Regions from separate parts of the Streptomyces rectiverticillatus genome, predicted to be linked through region 1. Evidence: riboswitches for the same ligand, from Rfam matches in the RefSeq annotation. Region 1 holds a riboswitch; each other region holds the start of a gene.
The links. A riboswitch is a leader RNA that binds a small molecule or an ion and turns the genes downstream of it on or off. The one in region 1 is predicted to bind cyclic di-AMP.

Region 1 (4,915 bases):
CGGACGTTAAGAGTGAGCAAAGAACGCACCGGCGCCGCTCCATGGGCGAACCGCGGAGAGCGAATACCGGACAGGCGTGCCCTCTGCTGTCCGGTCACCGCCCGGCAGCCGTCCATGCCCGTCACTCCCGTTCAGGGGGACGGCTTCCGGTGCCGCTGAGCCTCCGGGGGGCTGCGGCCGGCACCCTTCGCACGACCGAATGTCGCTCTTGAACTTCCGCTTGTCTCATCGGGATACTCGCCCGTATCCCGTTCTTGACATGGACGCGACGATCTCATCGGCCTGTCGTGCGCCGTGTCCTCACCGATGCGCATCACCTACGCGTCACGCACACGGGTCGCGCACGTGCGTCCCGTACGCGCATCGCACCCGCACGTCCTCCACGCCCGGGCACCACCGTGCCGCCGGGCACTCCCCCACAGGAGGTCACGAGTGAAACGTTCCCGCATCTCCACACGCCGTACGGCCGGTGCCGGCGCGGCGATCGTCGCCCTGACGGCCGCGGCGCTGACGCTCCCCGCCGCGCACGCGTCCTCACCGGCGCCCCGTCAGCTCTCCTCGCCGCAGGCCGCGGAGCTGGCTCAGCGGATCTCCGCCGAGCTCGGCGCGGACTCGGCCGGCTCGTACTACGACGCCGGGACCGGTAGGCTCGTCGTCGGCGTCCTCGATCAGGAGACGGCGGCCAGGGTACGGGCCGCCGGTGCCGAACCGAGGACCGTGCGCCACTCGGCCGCCGAGCTCGCCTCGGCCCTGCGGACACTGAAGGCGGAGGCAGCCATTCCAGGCACGGCCTGGTCGGTGGACCCCCGCATCAACAAGGTCGTCGTCACCGCCGACAGCACGGTCACGGGCGCCCGGCAGGACCGGCTCGACAAGGCCGTCGCACGGCTCGGCGACAAGGTCGCGGTCAAGAGAACGGCAGGGAAGTTCCGTCCGCTCATCGCGGGCGGCGACGCGATCTGGGGCAGCGGCGTGCGCTGCTCGCTGGGCTTCAACGTCACCAAGGGCGGCAAGCCGTACTTCCTCACGGCCGGGCACTGCGGCAACGCCTCGCGGACCTGGTCCGCGACCCAGGGCGGCGCCCAGATCGGCGTCGTCGAGAGCTCGTCCTTCCCCGGCCACGACTACGCGCTCGTCCGCTACACCTCCACCATCGCCCACCCGAGCGCGGTGGACCTCTACAACGGCGGCACGCAGAACATCAGCAAGGCCGGGGAGGCCGTCGTCGGCGAGAAGGTGCAGCGCAGCGGCAGCACCACCCGGGTCCACGGCGGTGAGGTCACCGCCCTCGACGTGACCGTCAACTACGAGGAGGGGGCGGTCGAGGGCATGATCGGCACCTCGGTCTGCGCCGAACCGGGCGACAGCGGCGGCGCCCTCTTCGACGGTGCCACCGCCCTCGGCCTCACCTCGGGCGGCAGCGGCGACTGCTCCGGCGGCGGAGAGACGTTCTTCCAGCCCGTACCGGCAGCACTGCAGGCGTACGGGGCCCAGTTGCCCTGAGGCGGGGCACCGGCCTGACGCACTGCGGTCCTGACGCACTGCGGTGACGCACTCCTCCGGGGAGCCCTTCACAGGTTCCCCGGAGGTCTCCGGGCCGGGGTGGGTCGCCCCGGCCCGGTCAGTCCGGTCAGTCCGGTCAGTTGACCCGGCCGTACCAGACGCTGTTGGACCAGATCTTCTCCAGCCGGACGGTCGTGCCCGGCTTGGGCGAGTGCCAGATCTTGTTGTTACCCGCGTAGATCCCGACGTGGTAGACGTTGCTTCCCGAGTGGAAGAAGACCAGGTCGCCCGTCTGGCGGGAGCCGGCGGAGATGTGCCGGGTCTTGTTGTACTGCGCGGCCGCGGTGCGCGGCAGGGTCTTGCCGGCCTTCTTGAACGAGTAGAGCGTGAGGCCCGAGCAGTCGAACCGGTTGGGGCCGGCGGCGCCGTACTGGTAGGGGGAGCCCTGCTTGGAGGCCGCGACCTTCAGGGCGGCGGCGCCCGGAGTGGCCGCGCTCGCCTCGGCCGACATTCCGGGGAGGAGCATCGACGCGGTCACGGTGGCCGCGGTGACCACCGAAGCGGCGCCGGCGCGGGACATGAGCGTGGATATGCCAGGGAACGCAGACATGCCAAAACCCTTCGTCATCCGCCTGCGAAAGATGACCTGTCGGGTTCGGGCTGTCGAAGTTGCCCGGCCACCTGAAATGGCTTCACCCCAAGGACCACCGCCATCGTGGTCCGCCGTGCTCGGGTCTCCCGCTCCTGCCGATCCATTCGTTTCTGCTCCGCACCCGGTACGGCGGCAGGACTCGGCGTCCGCCCGGGTCGCCCGCCTCGGTGACGGGATCTTGTTGTTCGCTGCACGATCCTGCATCACGGGCCGCCGGAATTCGGAGCCGAAAGGTGCTTCTGTGAACTTCTTCACTTCACGGCGATCCCTGGAACCGGGGTGTTACCCGGCATCACCGGTAACCGGTAATCCCCTTTATCAAAAGGGCGTTGAAGAACTGATTCGAGTCATCCCGGCGGTGCGGAAAAGTCGAGGTGGCGAGGGCCGCAGCAGGGCGTCGGTAGGGCGTCTTTGCGTCAGAAAGCCGTGGCGGCGGGCTCCGTGCGGTTCGCTTCGGGAGCGCGAGGGTAGCCCTACGGCATGCTCACCCTAGGGATCGAGGAGGAGTATCTTCTGCTCGACCCGGCCACCGCACTGCCGGTACCCCTGGCCGACGAGGTCCGGGCGGCGGTCGACCTGGAACCGGTCGTGAACGAGCGGGAGATTCAGGCGGAGCTGTTGCAGGCCCAGGTGGAAGTCGCCACTCCGGTCTGCGCCGATCTCGCCGAGGCCAGCCGGCACCTGCTGCGGCTGCGCCATGCGGTGAGCTCCGCCGCCAAGCGGTCCGGCTGCCGGATCGCCGCCTGCGGTACGGCGCCGTGCTCGGGGCCCGAGCGCATCCCGGTCACCGGCAATCCGCGCTATCTGGCGATGCGGATCCGTGCCGCCCAGCTCGTGGACGAGCAGTTCGTCCACGGGATGCACGTCCATGTCGCCATCCCCGACCGCGAGATGGGCGTCGCGGTCCTCAACCGGGTGCGGCCCTGGCTGCCCGTCCTGGTCGCCATGGCGGGCAACTCCCCGCTGTGGAACGGCCTCGACACCGGCTTCTCCAGCTGGCGGACCGTGGTCTACAGCCGCTGGCCGGTCAGCGGACCGCCCCCGTACTTCGACGGCCTCGCGGACTACGAGGCGCGCATCCAGGCGCTGTTGACGGCCGGGGCGATCGAGGACCGGGGCCAGCTCTACTGGCAGGCACGGCTGTCGGACCGCTATCCCACGATCGAGGTGCGCTGCCTGGACGTCCAGCTGCGCGCCGACGACGCCGTCATGTTCGCGGGCATCGTCCGCGGGCTGGTCGCCACCGCCATCCGCGACGAGAAGGCCGGGCGGCCCCCGACGCCCTGCCTGCCGGAGCTGCTGGCCGCGGCGAACTGGCACGCCGCCCGGCACGGGCTCGACGGGGTCCTCGTGGACCCCGCGGGCCGGCGCCACGGCGCGGACGAGGTCGTCCGCAGCCTGCTCGCCTACATAGGGCAGTCACTGGAGGAGTCGGGCGACACCCGGCAGGTGAGCTCGCTGGTCAGCCGCCTGCTGCGGCGGGGCACCGGGGCGGACCGGCAGCGCCGGGCGCTGGCCACGGACGGGCTGAAGGCGGTGACGGAGCTGATCTCCGAGCCCTAGCCCACGCCGGCACCGGGCTCCTCCCGGCCCGGGAGTTCAAAAGTGCGGGTCCCCCGCGATCCGCCCGCCCAGGGCCCGGACCGTGTCCGGGAGGTAGCGCACCCGCGTCGTCAGCAGAAGGGCGGCCAGGCCCAGATAGACGTAGGTCAGCACCTCCCGGGCGTATTCGCCCGGAAGCGCGAACTGCACCGCGAAGAAGATGAGCAGGGCTGCGGCCTGCCACCGGGCGAAGCGCAGGTCCAGCAGGACGACGACGGCCAGGACGGTCTGCGCGGCCGTCAGGGCGACCTCGTCGACCTGACGGGTCACCAGCGGCAGGTCCGCCCCTCCCCCGCCGAGCGCGTGGGCGAGGGGCAGGCAGCCCACCAGCAGCGTCCACTGGTTGACCTTGCTGGACAACAGCGCGCCGAGGCCGTCGCCGGCCCGCATGCGCCAGGCGAAGACCACGGCGACGATCAGCTCCGGGGCCTCGGACGCGAGCGGGGCGAGCCACTGGACCAGCACGAAGCGGTCGATGCCGAGCGAGGCGCCCGCCTCCACCAGTCCCTCCGCGAACGGCTCGGCACAGGCGAAGACCACGGCCGCGGCGCCCGCGAAGAGCACGGCCGTCACGGTGCGCCGCCCGGCCCGCGGCAGCAGGGCCAGCCGCGCCGGGACGCCGACGAGCTCCTCCATCTCGCCCGAGCCGCACTTCGAGATCCGGTAGAGGTAGTAGCCGTACCAGGGGACGAGCACCACCGGTACGTACCAGCCGATCTCGCGGCTGAGCGGCATCACGAACGCGAAGACGGCGGACACCGCGAGGAAGGCGACGTCGATGCGGCGGTGCGGCTCCAGCACGATCGCGCCCGGGGCCGCGCCGCGGCGGCGCAGCGCCAGGGCGGCGGCGAGCGCGACGAGCGGCCAGCCGACGCCCACCAGGAGCCGGTTCGCGCCGGTCATGTTGGCCGCCGCGTAGGCGGCGTAGGAGGGGTCGGAACCAGCCGCGTAGGCGAAGTAGAGGTCGACGGCGTACTCGGGCAGCACGGCGATGAAGGCCAGCAGGGCCAGAGCGAGCGCCCCGGCCATGTCCACGCGGGCCGTCTCCGCGGCCCACATCAGCAGGAGCGCCGAGCAGAGCACCCCCAGGCCGAAGACGGCCACGGCCCAGCCGGGCGACAGGTGGGCGCCGCTCAGCCGTGCCACGGCGGCGGGAAC
Region 2 (4,915 bases), 2.6 Mb from region 1:
TCGTTGTCCTTTGATGCGGAGGTGCGGGATGGCTCAGGTTCCTACGGCTGTTGTTGCTGCTGGTGGGCTTGTCGGTGGGTATGGCGTTGCTCGGTGGACGAAGAAGCGGCCGCTCGGTGGGGTGGCGCTGGCTGTGGCCGGTGGTGTGGCTGCTCGGCAGTGGGCCGGGAAGGTCGGGGCGCCCAAGGCTGCTGCGCTGACCGGGCTGTACGTTGCCGCGTTCGCCGGGTCGCATCCGCTGGCCAAGAAGGTCGGGGCCTGGCCGGCCGTGTTCGGGGTGGCCGGGGCCGTGGCCCTGGCCTCTTGGGTGGCCGAGAGCCGGGCTTGATGGGCAGGGCAGGGCTTCGGGCGGGGTTCTTCCGCCCGAAGCCCTGCCTCGCTGCCTACGCCGATGCCTCCGTCAGGCGCTTCAGTTCCGCGTCCGTCAGCTTCAGGTCCGCCACCGCCAGCAGCGGCTTGAGCTGCTGCACCGTGCGGGCGCTGGCCAAGGGGGTCGCCACGGTGGGCCGGGCCGCGAGCCAGGCCAGGGCGACCGTGGCGAGCTCGGCCCCGTGGGCCGCTGCCACCTCGTCCAGGGCCGTCAGGACGCGCTGCCCGCGCTCGGAGGCGAGATACTCGCCGGCCTTCCCCGCGCGTGCGCTGTCCACCGTCTTGCCCGGGCGGTACTTGCCGGTGAGGAAACCCGAGGCCAGGGCGTAGTACGGGACGGCTGCCAGGCCGTGCTTCTCCGCCACGGCCGCCAGGTCGCCCTCGTAGGTGTCGCGCGAGACCAGGTTGTAGTGGGGCTGAATCGCCACGTACTTCGCCAGGCCGGTCGTCTCCGAGAACTCCAGCGACTCCTGCAGGCGCTCCGGCGTGATGTTCGAGGCCGCGATCTCGCGGACCTTGCCCTCCTTCACCAGCGCGTCGAGAGCGGTGATGAACTCCTCCACCGGCACCGACGGGTCGTCGTAGTGCGTGTAGTAGAGGTCGATGTAGTCGGTACGCAGGCGGCGGAGGGATTCCTCCACGCCCGCCTTGATCACCGATGCGCGCAGGCCCCGCGGCTCCGGGACGCCCGCGCCGACCTTCGTGGCGAGGACGATGTCGGCACGGTTGCCGCGCGAAGCGAACCAATTGCCGATGACGGTTTCCGACTCGCCGCCCTCGTTGCCCGGGACCCAGGCCGAATAGACGTCGGCGGTGTCGATGAAATTGCCGCCCGCCGCCGCGTACGCGTCGAGGACGGCGAAGGATTCCGCCTCGTCCGCGGTCCATCCGAAGACGTTGCCGCCGAGGGCCAGCGGGTGGACGGAGAGGTTGCCGATCTTCTTGTGAATGTCAGCCATGCATCACTTCAGCGTCCTTGCGGGAGTGGGTATTCCATTTCCGCTCCTCGCCACCCCCTGCGGTACGCCGCCCGCCGGTCCCGCGCCCGCTACGGCTGCAGGCCCCTGTTCCTCAGCCACCCCAGCGGGTCGATCGGCGCGCCCCCGCCCGGCCGCACCTCCAGGTGCAGGTGCGGGCCGGTGACGTTGCCCGTCGCACCGACACGACCTATGACCTGGCCCGGAGCGACCTTCCCCGACGTGACGACCATCGACGACAGGTGGCAGAACCACAGCTCCGTACCGTCGTCGAGCCTCAGGACGATGCGATAGCCGTACGCCCCCGCCCAGCCGGCTTGAACGATCTTGCCGCCGCCGACCGCCCTCACCGGCGTGCCGGTCGGGGCTGCGAAGTCCTCCCCCGTGTGGTTCGCGGACCACATGTTCCCCGCCTGGCCGAAGCCGGCCGTCAGGGTGTACGAGGCGAGGGGGAGCTTGAACGCGCCGGAGGTGGAGTGGCGAGCCGCCGGGGCGGGAGCGGGAGCCTGAGCGGGAGTGGCAGCCTGAGCGGATCGCTGCTTCTTCGGCGTCTGCTTCTTCGGCGTCTGCTTCTTCGCCGTCTGGTGCTGCGGTGCCTCTTGCTTCGCCGTCTGCTGCTGCTTCGGTGCCGCCGCCCGCGCCTGCGGCTCCTCGGACGTCTCGGGCGCCTCGGCCCCCTCCCGCTCCTTCTCCGCCTCCGCCGCCTTCCGCTCCGCCGCCTTCTTCTGCGTCTCCGCGGCCTGCCTCACCTGCGCCGCCTGCGCCTCGGCCACGGCCACGCCCTGCTGGTGGTCGGCCTGCTCCAGGATTCTCGCCCGGAGCGCCTCACCCGCCGTCGCCGCGCTCTCGGCCATCTGCACTGCGGCCGATGCGCTTTCCTCACCGGCGAATTCGGCGTCGGCGGCGGAATCGACCGAGCCCGCCGCGCTCCCCGCGAAGAACGAGCCCACTCCCGGCAGCTGGGCCAGGTCGGGCATGGATATGGACGTCGCCGGGCGGTCCTGGGCGTGCGCCATGCCGCCCGCGCCGACCGCCGCGATGACGCCCACACCGAGCACCGCGCCGCTGCGGGCCATCGTGCCGCCGCGCTGCTTCACGACGCGGTGGCGGCCGCGGCCCGTGCCGAAGGCGTTGTAGACGGACGGCCGGTAGGAGGTGGGGGTGGACGACGGCTCGGGGTCGTACGCGGTCCCCGTCTCGTACCGCAGCCCCGGCCGGGGCTCGGGCTCGGGCTCCGGGTCGTACGGGGGTACGTACGCCGGGACCAGCGGCGGGTCGTACGCGGCAGGCTCGTTGGATGCCACGGAGGCACTCCTTTCCTTCCTTCTCGCCTACCGGGTTAGCTGACGGGTTCGGAGCAGGAAGGTCTCCTACGGGCCGCGCGCGGCCCGATTCACCCCAGGGTGGTGGTTCCCCGGTTCCCAGAACTTGCCGGCGTATCAGGTGGTGCTGTGCCCGCGGGATTCGGCGACGGCGCACGGCGCATCGCCTCTTGCGGCGTTGCGACAACCGCGCTCCGTTATCGAACGTTAATAGACGTGCCGGGTGGATTCCAAGCCGAACGCCCGAATCCACCGATGCCCTCGGGCACGTCTTCACGGGATGTGCGCCCGCGGAACCTGTCGATACTTTCTACGAAATGCTGTTCGATCCGCTCGCCGCGCCGGATCGCCAACAGCGCCATGTCGTCCGCGGCCTGACCCTCCGAATGGCGCGCGACGTCCGCGACCAGGGCGTCCAGCAGCGCCTCCGGGTTCTTGAACCGGCAGCCCGTCAGCCCGGCCCGGAGATCGTAGAACGTACCGCCGGCGTCCCTCGCCTCGGTCACCCCGTCCGTCATCAGCAGCAGCATCGACCCCGCGGGGAACTCCCGCTCCTCCGCCCGGTCCGGCCACACCCCCAGCTCGCCCAGACCGAGCGGCAGCGCGGGGACGGCGGGGTCGGCCACGCCGATGCGGCCGTCCGCGTGCAGCAGGAGCGGTGAGGGGTGGCCGCGGTTCAGCAGCCGGAAGACGGGCTCCCCCGGCGGCAGCTCCGCCAGTACGGCCGTGGTGAAACCCTCGGACCGGTCCACGGCGTCGGCGCGCAGGTTCGCCCGCCGCGCGCCCTCCCGCTGGAGCGCGTGCTCCAGCCGTCCCGCGAGCCCCTCCAGCGTGGGCTCCTGCTCGGCCGCCTCCCGGAAGGCGCCGATCACCACGGCGACTGCCTCGACCGCACCCAGGCCCTTGCCGCGGACGTCGCCGACGATGACGCGTACGCCGTACGGGGTGTCCTGGACCGCGTACAGATCGCCGCCGATCCGGGCGTCCGCCTGGGCGGCGACGTAGCGCGCGGCCACGCGGAGGCCGCCGATCCGGGACGGGGGCGCGGGCAGGACGGCGCGCTGGGCCGCCTCCGCGATGCCCCGGGCGGAGGCGAGCTGCTGATCGCTGCGACGGGCGATGCGGTTGATGCCGAGCGCGACCAGGGAGACCGCACCGATGGTCGCGATCTCGGCCAGCGCCTCACCGGTGTCGGACGGCCGGTGGTAGAACACGAGGCCGACCGCGACCGCCACGGCGGCCAGGGCGGCCGTGACCGTGACGCGGAGGGTGTGCAGCGGCGCCGCGACGAGGGGCGCGGCGGAGAGGAAGGGGGCGCACGTGTAGTGCGCGGGCGCCCCGAGGTCGAAGAGTACGGCGCCGACGATCAGAACGGCCGGGAGCCTGCGGACGGCCCGGCGCACGGCCGGGCGCGCCGTACGGCGGAACGTGCTGCGCCTACTGGTGCCGCTGGACGCGCCACCGCCCGCGCCACTGCCACTGCCACTGCCACTGCCACTACCCATGCCCCCGGCGGCGCCCCCGGCAGCACGGCGGGCAGAACGGCTCTCTCGCTTGCCCACCGCACTCTCTCCTGACCGGCAGTCCCGCACGTCACGACCTCCCACCCTTCCGGGCGGGAGGTCGGCAGGCGAACGGTGCTGGGCCAACCGGGGAGGTAAGCCCCGGAGGAGGTGAAGCAAGGGCCTTACGAGGAGCGGCGCTCCCGTGCGCCCCCGGCGCCCCGGCCGGCACCGCTCCTGCCGGCACCCCGGCCGGAAGCCGCACCGGAAGCGCCACCGGACGCCCGCCCGGCACCCCGGCCCGAGCCACCCGAACCGCCCGAACCGTAAGACGCAGAGGACGACGAAGAAGACGACGAAGACGACGACGCCCCGGAAGACATCTCCGTACGCACCCGGCCACGACCGCCACGCCCGCCGCGCGAGCCACGGGTGCCCCGGGAGCCGCGCGACCCGGCAGCAGCCGCAGCCCCACCGGCGGACCCGGCGCTCGCGCCGCCCCCGCCCGACCGCTTCCGCGGCGTCGACTGGGCCGGCACCGGCGGCGCGATGACCACCGGCACGCCGCTGGGCTCCTGGGCGCCCGTGATGCGGACGAGCTCCTCGTCCTTCGGGCCGACCGTGACGACGTTCGGGGAGATCTTGGCCGTGACCATCATCCGGCTCATCTCGCGGCGCTGCTCCGGCAGCACGAGCGTGACGACCGTGCCGGACTCGCCCGCGCGGGCCGTACGGCCGCCGCGGT
Region 3 (4,915 bases), 2.1 Mb from region 1:
GAAGAACCCCGTGCACCACTCCGAGTCCGCCCACGGCAAGGGCAAGGTCGGCATCCCGGGCGAGCGCAGCGCCAATCTGATGACGCACCTGCTCAACATCGACCCGCCGGACCACACCCGGCTGCGCCGCCTCGTCTCGAAGGCGTTCACTCCGCGCCGGGTCGCCGAGTTCGCGCCGCGGGTGCAGGAGCTGACGGACCGGCTCATCGACGGCTTCGCCGGCAGAGGTGAAGCCGACCTCATCCACGAGTTCGCCTTCCCCCTCCCCATCTACGCCATCTGCGACATGCTCGGAGTGCCGCGCGAGGACCAGGACGACTTCCGGGACTGGGCGGGAATGATGATCCGCCACGGCGGCGGGCCGCGCGGCGGAGTGGCGCGCTCAGTGAAGAAGATGCGGGGCTATCTGACCGAACTGATCCACCGTAAGCGGGAGGATCTCGGTGAAGACCTCATTTCGGGTCTGATCAGGGCGAGTGACCACGGTGAGCACCTCACCGAGGACGAGGCCGCGGCCATGGCCTTCATCCTGCTCTTTGCGGGTTTTGAAACAACTGTGAACCTGATCGGTAACGGAACCTACGCCCTGCTGCGCAACCCGGAGCAGCGCGAGCGCCTCCAGCGCGCCCTCGCCGAGGGCGACGAGGGCCTGCTCGCGACCGGGGTCGAGGAGCTGCTGCGCTACGACGGCCCGGTGGAGCTCGCGACCTGGCGGTTCGCCACCCGGGACCTGACGATCGGCGGGCAGCGCATCGCCGAGGGCGACCCCGTCCTCGTCGTCCTCGCGGCCGCCGACCGCGACCCCGAGCGCTTCGCCGACCCCGATGCGCTGGACCTCTCCCGGCGCGACAACCAGCACTTGGGCTACGGCCACGGCATCCACTACTGCCTGGGCGCACCCCTCGCCCGCCTGGAGGGCCAGACGGCTTTGGCGACCCTGTTGCGGCGCCTCCCCGATCTGCGGCTGGGGGCCGATCCGGAGGATCTGCGGTGGCGCGGCGGACTCATCATGCGTGGTCTGCGCACCCTTCCCGTGGCCTTTACGCCGGAGGGCATTCCGGACACAACCACCCAGGAGCGGCCGCCTGCCTGAACCGGCGTCAGCCGACGTGATCTCGGCGTGACCTCCGCTACATCGGCTTGTGACTCCGGTGGGCCGTCGCTATCTTCAACCACCATTCGCCGCCGAACGAGAGGCAACCGCCCATGAGACCCGGAAACGGCCGACATCGCCGCCCCCGTCAGATACCCGCCATCGTGGTCGCCGCGGGGGTGACCGCCTCCGGAATCGCCATGCCGCTGCTGGCGGCCACCGGCGCGACGGCAGCCGACGCCGGCACCTGGGACCGTGTCGCCCAGTGCGAGAGCGGAGGCCTGTGGAGCGCCAACTCCGGCAACGGGACCTACGGGGGACTGCAGCTGACCCAGGACCTCTGGGAGCGCCATGGCGGCAGGGAGTACGCCCCCCGGCCCGACCTCGCCAGCCGGGCGCAGCAGATCACCGTCGCCGAGCAGATCCTCGAGAGCGGCGGCACCAGCCCCTGGTCGAGCTGCGCGGCGAGCGCGGGCCTCACCTCGGGCGGCACCCCGGCGGAGGTCAACCCGGGCGGCACACACGCCCCCGCGAGCGACTCGACGCCTTCACGCGCCCCGGAGCGCACCACTTCGCACTCCACGCCGTCCGAGCCGTCCGAGCCCTCCCAGCACGACAAGCCTTCTGACGCGTCCACGTCTCCTTCGCCGTCCGGAAAGCCGTCGCCGGGTTCCTCGACGAGCCCCTCGGCCGACCCCTCCACGCAGCCTTCGGGGCAGCCGTCGACCGGTCAGCCGTCGCCGGGCCAGTCCTCCGGTCAGCCGTCCGGCCGGCCCTCCGGCAGCCCGTCGTCCGACGCGCCGTCACCGGGCGCCTCGGGCACGCCGGGCGACGGGAAGTCCGGTGAGCCGCAGGAAGGCCGGCACCGCAAGCCCTCGACGCCTCCCACGGACGACCCGACCCAGATCCCGAGCGGCTCCGCCACACCCGCTCCCGGCGATTCCGGTTCGCCCGCGGGACGGGCGCCCGACGAGGGCGGCACGGGCACGGGCAAGCACCGCGGCGACCCGTCGCGTTCGGAGGACGAGAGCCGTACGTCGCGGGGCGGCGGCGACGCTCGCACCGGCAGCCCCACGCCCACCGACTACACCGTGCGTCCCGGTGACAACCTGTCAGCCATCGCCGAGCAGCATGCCGTCAAGGGAGGTTGGCAGTCTCTGTATCAGCGCAATGAGAAAGCGGTCGGAACCGATCCCGACCTGATCCTTCCTGGTCAGAGGCTCGAAGTCGGTAAATAGACCGGCAGTTCGCGGCGAATGTCCGTTCCAGTCGAAAGTGAGACATGGGTCTCTTTGCCTGATGGCGGAATGCGGTCTTCCCGAAACTGGTAAACCGTCTCTCACCTGCGGAAACGCGTTGTTCCCCTGGGTAACCAGGGGCAACTGTGGCTGGAAAGAGGGGTTTGAACCCTTGCCGCGACTGTGTTTACCGTCGTGACCGCTCGCCACCGCGGGCACCACGGTCGCCACGCCGAATCCTGCCGGCGATCGGGGGAGTCGTCGCGCAAGCGCCGTAGGCAGGAGCGGGGGAACCAAGGTAGGCGCCGGAAACGGCTCCTCGGCCGAAGGCCGCGGGTCCGGGACCGGCTAGGGGTGAAGCCGAGTGTGCTCGCACACGAAGCCGGGCGAACTCACAGCCCGAACCCGACAGCTCACCTCGTAGGCGTCGGTGAGGAAACGACTCATGTCCAAGGGCAAGCACCGTCGTCCGTCCAAGGCCGTCCGCATCTTCACGCTCGCCGGTGTCACCGGTGCAGCTGTCGCCGCCCCGCTGATGGTCGCCACCTCCGCCAACGCCGCCTCGGTTTCGACGTGGGACAAGGTCGCCCAGTGCGAGTCCGGTGGCAACTGGTCCATCAACACCGGTAACGGCTACTACGGCGGCCTGCAGTTCTCGCAGTCCTCCTGGAACGCCGCCGGCGGCCAGAAGTACGCCGACCGCGCCGACCACGCCTCCAAGAGCGCCCAGATCGCCGTGGCCGAGAAGCTGCTCGCCATGCAGGGCCCGGGCGCCTGGGGCTGCGCCGGCCCCGGCGGCCTGACGGCCGGCGGCCCGAAGGCGAACGTCGACCCCTCCGGTTCGGGCTCCGCCGGCAAGTCCACCAAGTCCTCCCGCACCGGCGGCACCGTCTCGGGCAAGTCCCACGCGGACCGCAGCGAGCGCCAGGCCACGCCGAAGAAGGCCGCGCCGAAGCACTCCGCCCCGCAGGCCACCGAGCGCGACGAGGCCCCGGCCCCGAAGCGGACCGCCCCGAGCACGCAGTCCTACAAGGTCGGCGACGGCGAGTACGAGGTCAAGGAGGGCGACACCCTCTCCAAGATCGCCGAGGCCCAGCACGTCAAGGGCGGCTGGCAGAAGCTGTACGACCGCAACAAGGACGTCGTCCAGGACGCGGACGTGATCTACGTCGGCCAGAAGCTGCACCTCAGCTGATCCGGCAGGGCGGTCCACCGCGGTGGGCCGCCCTTCTCCGCTGCGCGGGACCGCCCCGCTCCGATGCGCTGCCCCGAGCGCGCACCGGAGCGGGGCTCAGCCGTTTCCGGGCCGGCCGAATCCATCGTTCGTACAACGTTCTGGGCTTTTGTGCTGTTTTTTAGGCTTTTCCGGCCCGAGAACGCGGTCCAACGGCGAGGCGAGCCTCCGGGGCCCGTTAGGCTCGTGCTGCAGAACCACAGACACACACGAAGGAGACCCTCGTGCCGTCCATCGACGTCGTCGTAGCTCGCGAGATCCTCGACTCGCGAGGCAACCCCACGGTCGAGGTCGAGGTCGGCCTCGACGACGGCTCCACGGGCCGTGCCGCCGTGCCGTCCGGCGCCTCCACCGGTGCCTTCGAGGCCATCGAGCTCCGTGACGGTGACAAGAACCGTTACCTGGGCAAGGGTGTCGAGAAGGCCGTCCTCGCCGTCATCGAGCAGATCGGCCCGGAGCTCGTCGGCTACGACGCCACCGAGCAGCGCCTGATCGACCAGGCCATGTTCGACCTGGACGCCACCGACAACAAGGGCTCGCTCGGCGCCAACGCCATCCTGGGCGTGTCCCTCGCCGTCGCGCACGCCGCCTCCGAGGCGTCCGACCTGCCGCTCTTCCGCTACCTGGGCGGCCCGAACGCGCACCTGCTGCCCGTTCCGATGATGAACATCCTGAACGGCGGCTCGCACGCCGACTCCAACGTGGACATCCAGGAGTTCATGATCGCGCCGATCGGTGCGGAGTCCTTCTCCGAGGCCCTGCGCTGGGGCACCGAGGTCTACCACACCCTCAAGTCGGTGCTGAAGACCAAGGGCCTGTCCACCGGCCTGGGCGACGAGGGCGGCTTCGCCCCGAACCTCGGCTCCAACCGCGAGGCCCTCGACCTCATCCTCGAGGCCGTCAAGCAGGCCGGCTACACCCCCGGCCAGGACATCGCGCTCGCGCTCGACGTGGCCGCCTCCGAGTTCTACAAGGACGGCGTCTACAAGTTCGAGGGCCAGGACCGCACCGCCGCCGAGATGACCGAGTACTACGCCGAGCTCGTCGCGGCGTACCCGCTCGTCTCCATCGAGGACCCGCTGTTCGAGGACGACTGGGACGGCTGGAAGACCATCACCGAGAAGCTCGGCGACAAGGTCCAGCTCGTCGGGGACGACCTGTTCGTCACCAACCCCGAGCGCCTCGGCCGCGGCATCGAGGAGAACGCCGCCAATGCCCTGCTGGTCAAGGTCAACCAGATCGGCTCGCTGACCGAGACCCTGGACGCCGTCGAGCTGGCCCAGCGCAACGGCTTCAAGTGCATGATGTCCCACCGCTCCGGCGAGACCGAGGACGTCACCATCGCCGACC
Region 4 (4,915 bases), 4.7 Mb from region 1:
GGCCAACGGCCTGCGGGTGGTGCTCTCCGAAGACCATCTGACCCCGGTCGCCGCCGTCTGCCTCTGGTACGACGTCGGCTCGCGCCATGAGGTCAAGGGCCGCACAGGCCTCGCCCACCTCTTCGAGCACCTTATGTTCCAGGGCTCGGCACAGGTCAAGGGGAACGGCCATTTCGAGCTGGTTCAGGGCGCCGGCGGCTCCCTCAACGGCACCACCAGCTTCGAGCGCACCAACTACTTCGAGACCATGCCGGCGCACCAGCTGGAGCTGGCCCTGTGGCTCGAGGCCGACCGGATGGGCTCCCTGCTCACCGCCCTCGACGACGAGTCGATGGAGAACCAGCGCGACGTCGTCAAGAACGAGCGCCGCCAGCGCTACGACAACGTCCCCTACGGCACCGCCTTCGAGCGGCTGACCGCCATGGTCTTCCCGGACGGCCACCCGTACCACCACACCCCGATCGGCTCCATGGCCGACCTGGACGCGGCCTCTTTGGAAGACGCCCGCGCCTTCTTCCGCACCTACTACGCTCCGGGCAACGCCGTCCTGTCGGTCGTCGGCGACATCGACCCCGAGCAGACCCTCGCCTGGATCGAGAAGTACTTCGGCTCGATCCCCGCGCACGACGGCAAGCAGCCCCCGCGCGACGGCAGCCTGCCCGACGTCATCGGCGAGGAGCTGCGCCAGGTCGTCCGCGAGGAGGTCCCGGCCCGCGCCATGATGGCCGCCTACCGCCTCCCGCAGGACGGCTCCCGCGAGGCCGACGCCGCCGACCTGGCCGTCACCGTCCTCGGCGGCGGCGAGTCCTCCCGCCTGCACAACCGCCTGGTCCGCCACGACCGCTCCGCCGTCGCCGCCGGCTTCGGCCTGCTGCGGCTCGCCGGCGCCCCCTCGCTGGGCTGGCTGGACGTCAAGGCGTCCGGCGGCGCCGAGGTGGCCGGCATCGAGGCCGCCGTCGACGAGGAGCTCGCCCGCTTCGCCGCCGAGGGCCCGACCCCCGCGGAGATGGAGCGCGCCCAGGCCCAGCTGGAGCGCGAGTGGCTGGACCGGCTCTCCACCGTCAGCGGCCGCGCCGACGAACTGTGCCGCTTCGCGGTGCTGTTCGGCGACCCCCAGCTCGCCCTCACCGCCGTGCAGCGCGTCCTGGACATCACGCCGGAGGAGGTGCGGCAGGTCGCCCAGGCCCGCCTGCGCCCCGACAACCGCGCCGTGCTGGTGTACGAGCCCATCGAGGCCGCCGCCCCCGCCGCCGACGAGAACGCCGAAGAAGAGGAGACGGCCAAGTGAGCGACGCCGTGGCCCCCGCCCAGCCTGCCCAGCCTTCCATGGACTTCCACCCGCAGCCCCAGGCCGGCCCCGCGGCCCCCTGGGCCTTCCCCGCCCCCGAGCGCGGCACGCTCCCCAACGGCCTGACGGTGCTGCGCTGCCACCGCCCGGGCCAGCAGGTCGTCGCCGTCGACATCAACGTCGTGGCCCCCCTCGCCGCGGAGCCCGAGGGCCTCGACGGCGTCGCCACCATCATGGCGCGCGCCCTGTCGGAGGGCACCGACAAGCACACCGCCGAGGAGTTCACCGCCGAGCTGGAGCGCTGCGGCGCCACCCTCGACGCCCACGCCGACCACCCCGGCGTGCGCCTGTCCCTGGAGGTCCCCGCCTCCCGGCTCGGCAAGGCCCTCGGCCTCGTGGCCGACGCGCTGCGCGCCCCCGCCTTCCCCGACCACGAGGTCGAGCGGCTGGTGGGCAACCGCCTGGACGAGATCCCGCACGAGCTGGCCAACCCCGCCCGCCGGGCCGCCATGGCGCTCTCCAAGGAGCTCTTCCCGGCCGGCTCGCGGATGTCCCGCCCGCGCCAGGGCACCGAGGAGACCGTCGCCCGCATCGACGCCGCCTCCGTGCGGGCCTTCTACGAGGCCCATGTGCGCCCCGCCACCACGACCGCCGTGGTCGTCGGCGACTTCACCGGGGTCGACCTCGACGCGGCCCTCGCCGACTCCCTCGGCGCCTGGACGGGCTCCCCGGCCGAGCCGTACCCGCTCAAGCCGGTCACCGCGGACGACACCGGCCGCGTCGTCATCGTGGACCGCCCCGGCGCGGTCCAGACGCAGCTCCTCATCGGCCGCATCGGCGCCGACCGGCACGGCCAGGTCTGGCCCGCCCAGAGCGTCGGCACGTACTGCCTGGGCGGCACCCTCACCTCCCGCCTGGACCGCGTCCTGCGCGAGGAGAAGGGCTACACCTACGGCGTGCGGGCCTTCGGCCAGGTGCTGCTGTCCACCCCGGAGGGCACCGGCGCGGCCATGCTCGCCATCAGCGGCTCGGTGGACACCGCCTCCACCGGCCCCGCGCTGGAGGACCTGTGGACCGTCCTGCGCACCCTCGCCGCCGGGGGCCTGACGGACGAGGAGCGCGACTCCGCCGTGCAGAATCTGGTCGGCGTCGCCCCGCTGAAGTACGAGACGGCGGCGGCCGTCGCGGGCACCCTCGCCGACCAGGTCGAGCAGCACCTGCCGGACGACTTCCAGGCGCGCCTGTACGAGCGCCTGGCCGCGACGGGCACGGTGGAGGCCACCGCCGCCGTGGTGAGCGCCTTCCCGGTCGACCGCCTGGTGACGGTGCTCGTCGGTGACGCCGCGCAGATCGAGGAGCCCGTCCGTGCCCTCGGCATCGGGGAAGTGACCGTGATCACGGGCTGAAGCCCCCCGGCGGGCCGGCCGCACCGGTCGGTCCGTCAACCGGCAGGCACGCGCGCCCCTGAGGCGCGTGTGCCTGCCAAATGTCCGATTTAGCGGAGTGGTTGCACGTCTGCGTTGTGGCGTGGGCCACAAAATGGGGCTTCTGTTTGCCGATCGAAAGTGGCGGCGTCTAGCGTCGAAGCGTCTGTCCGTCAGATGTGCGCCGCATCCGCGGCCCGGGCAGACATCGCCGAGTCCCCGTACGGCGCGAGCCAGGGGAGCCGGGGACCCAAGTGTCCCTGGGGTGAATCGGGCCCCTTTCCGGAGGGATCCGTAGGAGACCTTCCTGCTCCGAACCCGTCAGCTAACCCGGTAGGCGAGAGGGAAGGAAAGGACCAGCCTCACCAATGGCGTTCACTCGTGCCACCGGGAAGCACCGCAAGCCGAGCCGCGCCGTTCGCGTCAGCGCGAACGCGGCGGGCATAGCCACCCTCGCCGCCACCGGTGTCGTCGCGGGCTTCGCCGCCCCGGCGCTGGCCGCCTCGCCCGACGAGGCCCACCGTCCCACCGAGGACACCGGCCTGACCCAGGCCGTCGTCATCGGCGAGGACACGGCCGGCCGCATCGGCGAGCAGGCCCAGGTCCAGAGCAGCGCCGCGGCCGAGACCACCGCCGTCCACGAGGCCGAGACCGCCGCCAAGCAGCAGGCCGCCGACGTCAAGAAGGCCGCGGACGAGGCCAAGCGCAAGGCCGAGGCCGAGCGCAAGGAGGCCGAGCGCGTCGCCCGCGAGCAGGAGCGCAAGCGCCTGAACACCTTCGTCTCGCCGATCGCCGGCTCGTACGTCTCCACGTCCTACAAGGCCTCCAGCGGCCTGTGGTCCTCCGGCAGCCACACCGGCATCGACATGCACGCCGCGACCGGCACCTCGATCCAGGCCGTGGGCGCGGGCACCATCGTCGAGGCCGGCTGGGGCGGCGCCTACGGCAACAACGTCGTCATCAAGCACAACGACGGCACCTACACGCAGTACGGCCACCTGTCGTCCATCGACGTCAGCGTCGGCCAGTCGGTCACCGCCGGCCAGCAGATCGGCCTCTCCGGTGCCACGGGCAACGTCACCGGCCCGCACCTGCACTTCGAGGCCCGCACCGGCGCCACGTACGGCACCGACATCGACCCGGTCGCCTACCTCAGCGAGCACGGCGTCTCCCTCTGACGCACCCGCCCGCGCCCCCGCGCGGCACATTCGCCTGACGAAGGCCCCGGCCCACCGGCCGGGGCCTTCGTCGTATCCTCGTGTTGGCCAAAACATATCGATGACTTCACGTGCGCCGTCGGAAATCGCGGACGGCTGCAATAGAGTCGCTGAACAGGCGTCAATCGGCCGCGTTTCGCGGGGGTTATGCGGAGGTTCACCCATGCGGGGCCCTACGTGAACGGTGATGGCACAGCGAATCAGAGCGGCCGTCGCATTTCCGCGCACGCCGTGTGCACGGCGATCCGTGACGACATTGTTTCCGGCACGTTTCCGCCCGGCAGCAGGCTCACCGAAGAAGTCCTCGCGCGCCGCTACGGCGTTTCGCGCGTGCCCGTGCGCGAGGCGCTGCGCACCCTCGCCTCGGAGGGGTTCGTGACCACCCGGCGGCACGCGGGCGCCTGCGTCGCGGAGCCGACCGAGCAGGAGGCCGCCGATCTGCTGGAGGTCCGCGCCCTGCTGGAGCCGCTGGGCGCCGCGCGCGCCGCACAGCGCCGTACGGAGGCGCACCTGAAGGTGCTGCGCGGTCTGGTCCGGCTCGGCCAGGAGCGCGCCCGGGGCGGGCGTACGGGCGAGCTGCGGCCGCTCGGGGACTGGTTCGACGAGACCCTCGCCCAGGCGTCCGGCAGCCCGAGCCTGGCGGGCCTGCTCACCCAGCTCCGGCTCAAGATCTCATGGGTGTACGCGGCGGAGCCGCCCGCGCGGCCCGTCGACACCTGGGAGGTGCTCGGCGCCCTCGTGGACGCCGTCGCCCGCGGCGACGCGGAGCGGGCCCGGGCCATCGCGGCGGCCCGCACGGACCGCTCGCCGGGGGAATTCCGGCTGCGCCGCACCGTGCCGGCGGCCCGCGTGCGGAATGCGGGTCCGGCCGCGCGAACGGTGATCTCCGGCTCTTGACCTCGTTCCCGGGGCTCGGGCCTATTTACGTCCCGTGTTACCGCAGGAACCATCTCCGGCCGAACTTCCGCCGAAGGAATACCCGGCTG

Region 2: another riboswitch for cyclic di-AMP. It lies ahead of FGW37_RS14955 (M23 family metallopeptidase); the one in region 1 lies ahead of FGW37_RS03295 (C40 family peptidase).
Region 3: another riboswitch for cyclic di-AMP. It lies ahead of FGW37_RS12765 (LysM peptidoglycan-binding domain-containing protein); the one in region 1 lies ahead of FGW37_RS03295 (C40 family peptidase).
Region 4: another riboswitch for cyclic di-AMP. It lies ahead of FGW37_RS24310 (M23 family metallopeptidase); the one in region 1 lies ahead of FGW37_RS03295 (C40 family peptidase).

Annotation. Positions count from the first base shown of each region.
Region 1 covers NZ_CP040752.1:842,827-847,741, forward strand. Annotated here, with positions in the region: gene FGW37_RS03290 (S1 family peptidase) at 433-1,503, shown strand; gene FGW37_RS03295 (C40 family peptidase) at 1,640-2,113, opposite strand; cyclic di-AMP (ydaO/yuaA leader) riboswitch at 2,118-2,280, opposite strand; gene FGW37_RS03300 (carboxylate-amine ligase) at 2,636-3,718, shown strand; gene FGW37_RS03305 (sodium/calcium exchanger protein) at 3,755-4,915, opposite strand, start outside.
Region 2 covers NZ_CP040752.1:3,480,983-3,485,897, forward strand. Annotated here, with positions in the region: gene FGW37_RS14945 (hypothetical protein) at 29-328, shown strand; gene FGW37_RS14950 (aldo/keto reductase) at 384-1,328, opposite strand; gene FGW37_RS14955 (M23 family metallopeptidase) at 1,418-2,650, opposite strand; cyclic di-AMP (ydaO/yuaA leader) riboswitch at 2,660-2,793, opposite strand; gene FGW37_RS14960 (PP2C family protein-serine/threonine phosphatase) at 2,866-4,173, opposite strand; gene FGW37_RS14965 (DEAD/DEAH box helicase) at 4,356-4,915, opposite strand, start outside.
Region 3 covers NZ_CP040752.1:2,975,421-2,980,335, reverse strand. Annotated here, with positions in the region: gene FGW37_RS12775 (cytochrome P450 family protein) at 1-1,093, shown strand, start outside; gene FGW37_RS12770 (LysM peptidoglycan-binding domain-containing protein) at 1,207-2,331, shown strand; cyclic di-AMP (ydaO/yuaA leader) riboswitch at 2,592-2,773, shown strand; gene FGW37_RS12765 (LysM peptidoglycan-binding domain-containing protein) at 2,777-3,526, shown strand; gene eno (phosphopyruvate hydratase) at 3,790-4,915, shown strand, end outside.
Region 4 covers NZ_CP040752.1:5,542,126-5,547,040, forward strand. Annotated here, with positions in the region: gene FGW37_RS24300 (M16 family metallopeptidase) at 1-1,288, shown strand, start outside; gene FGW37_RS24305 (M16 family metallopeptidase) at 1,327-2,694, shown strand; cyclic di-AMP (ydaO/yuaA leader) riboswitch at 2,912-3,067, shown strand; gene FGW37_RS24310 (M23 family metallopeptidase) at 3,081-3,890, shown strand; gene FGW37_RS24315 (GntR family transcriptional regulator) at 4,161-4,826, shown strand.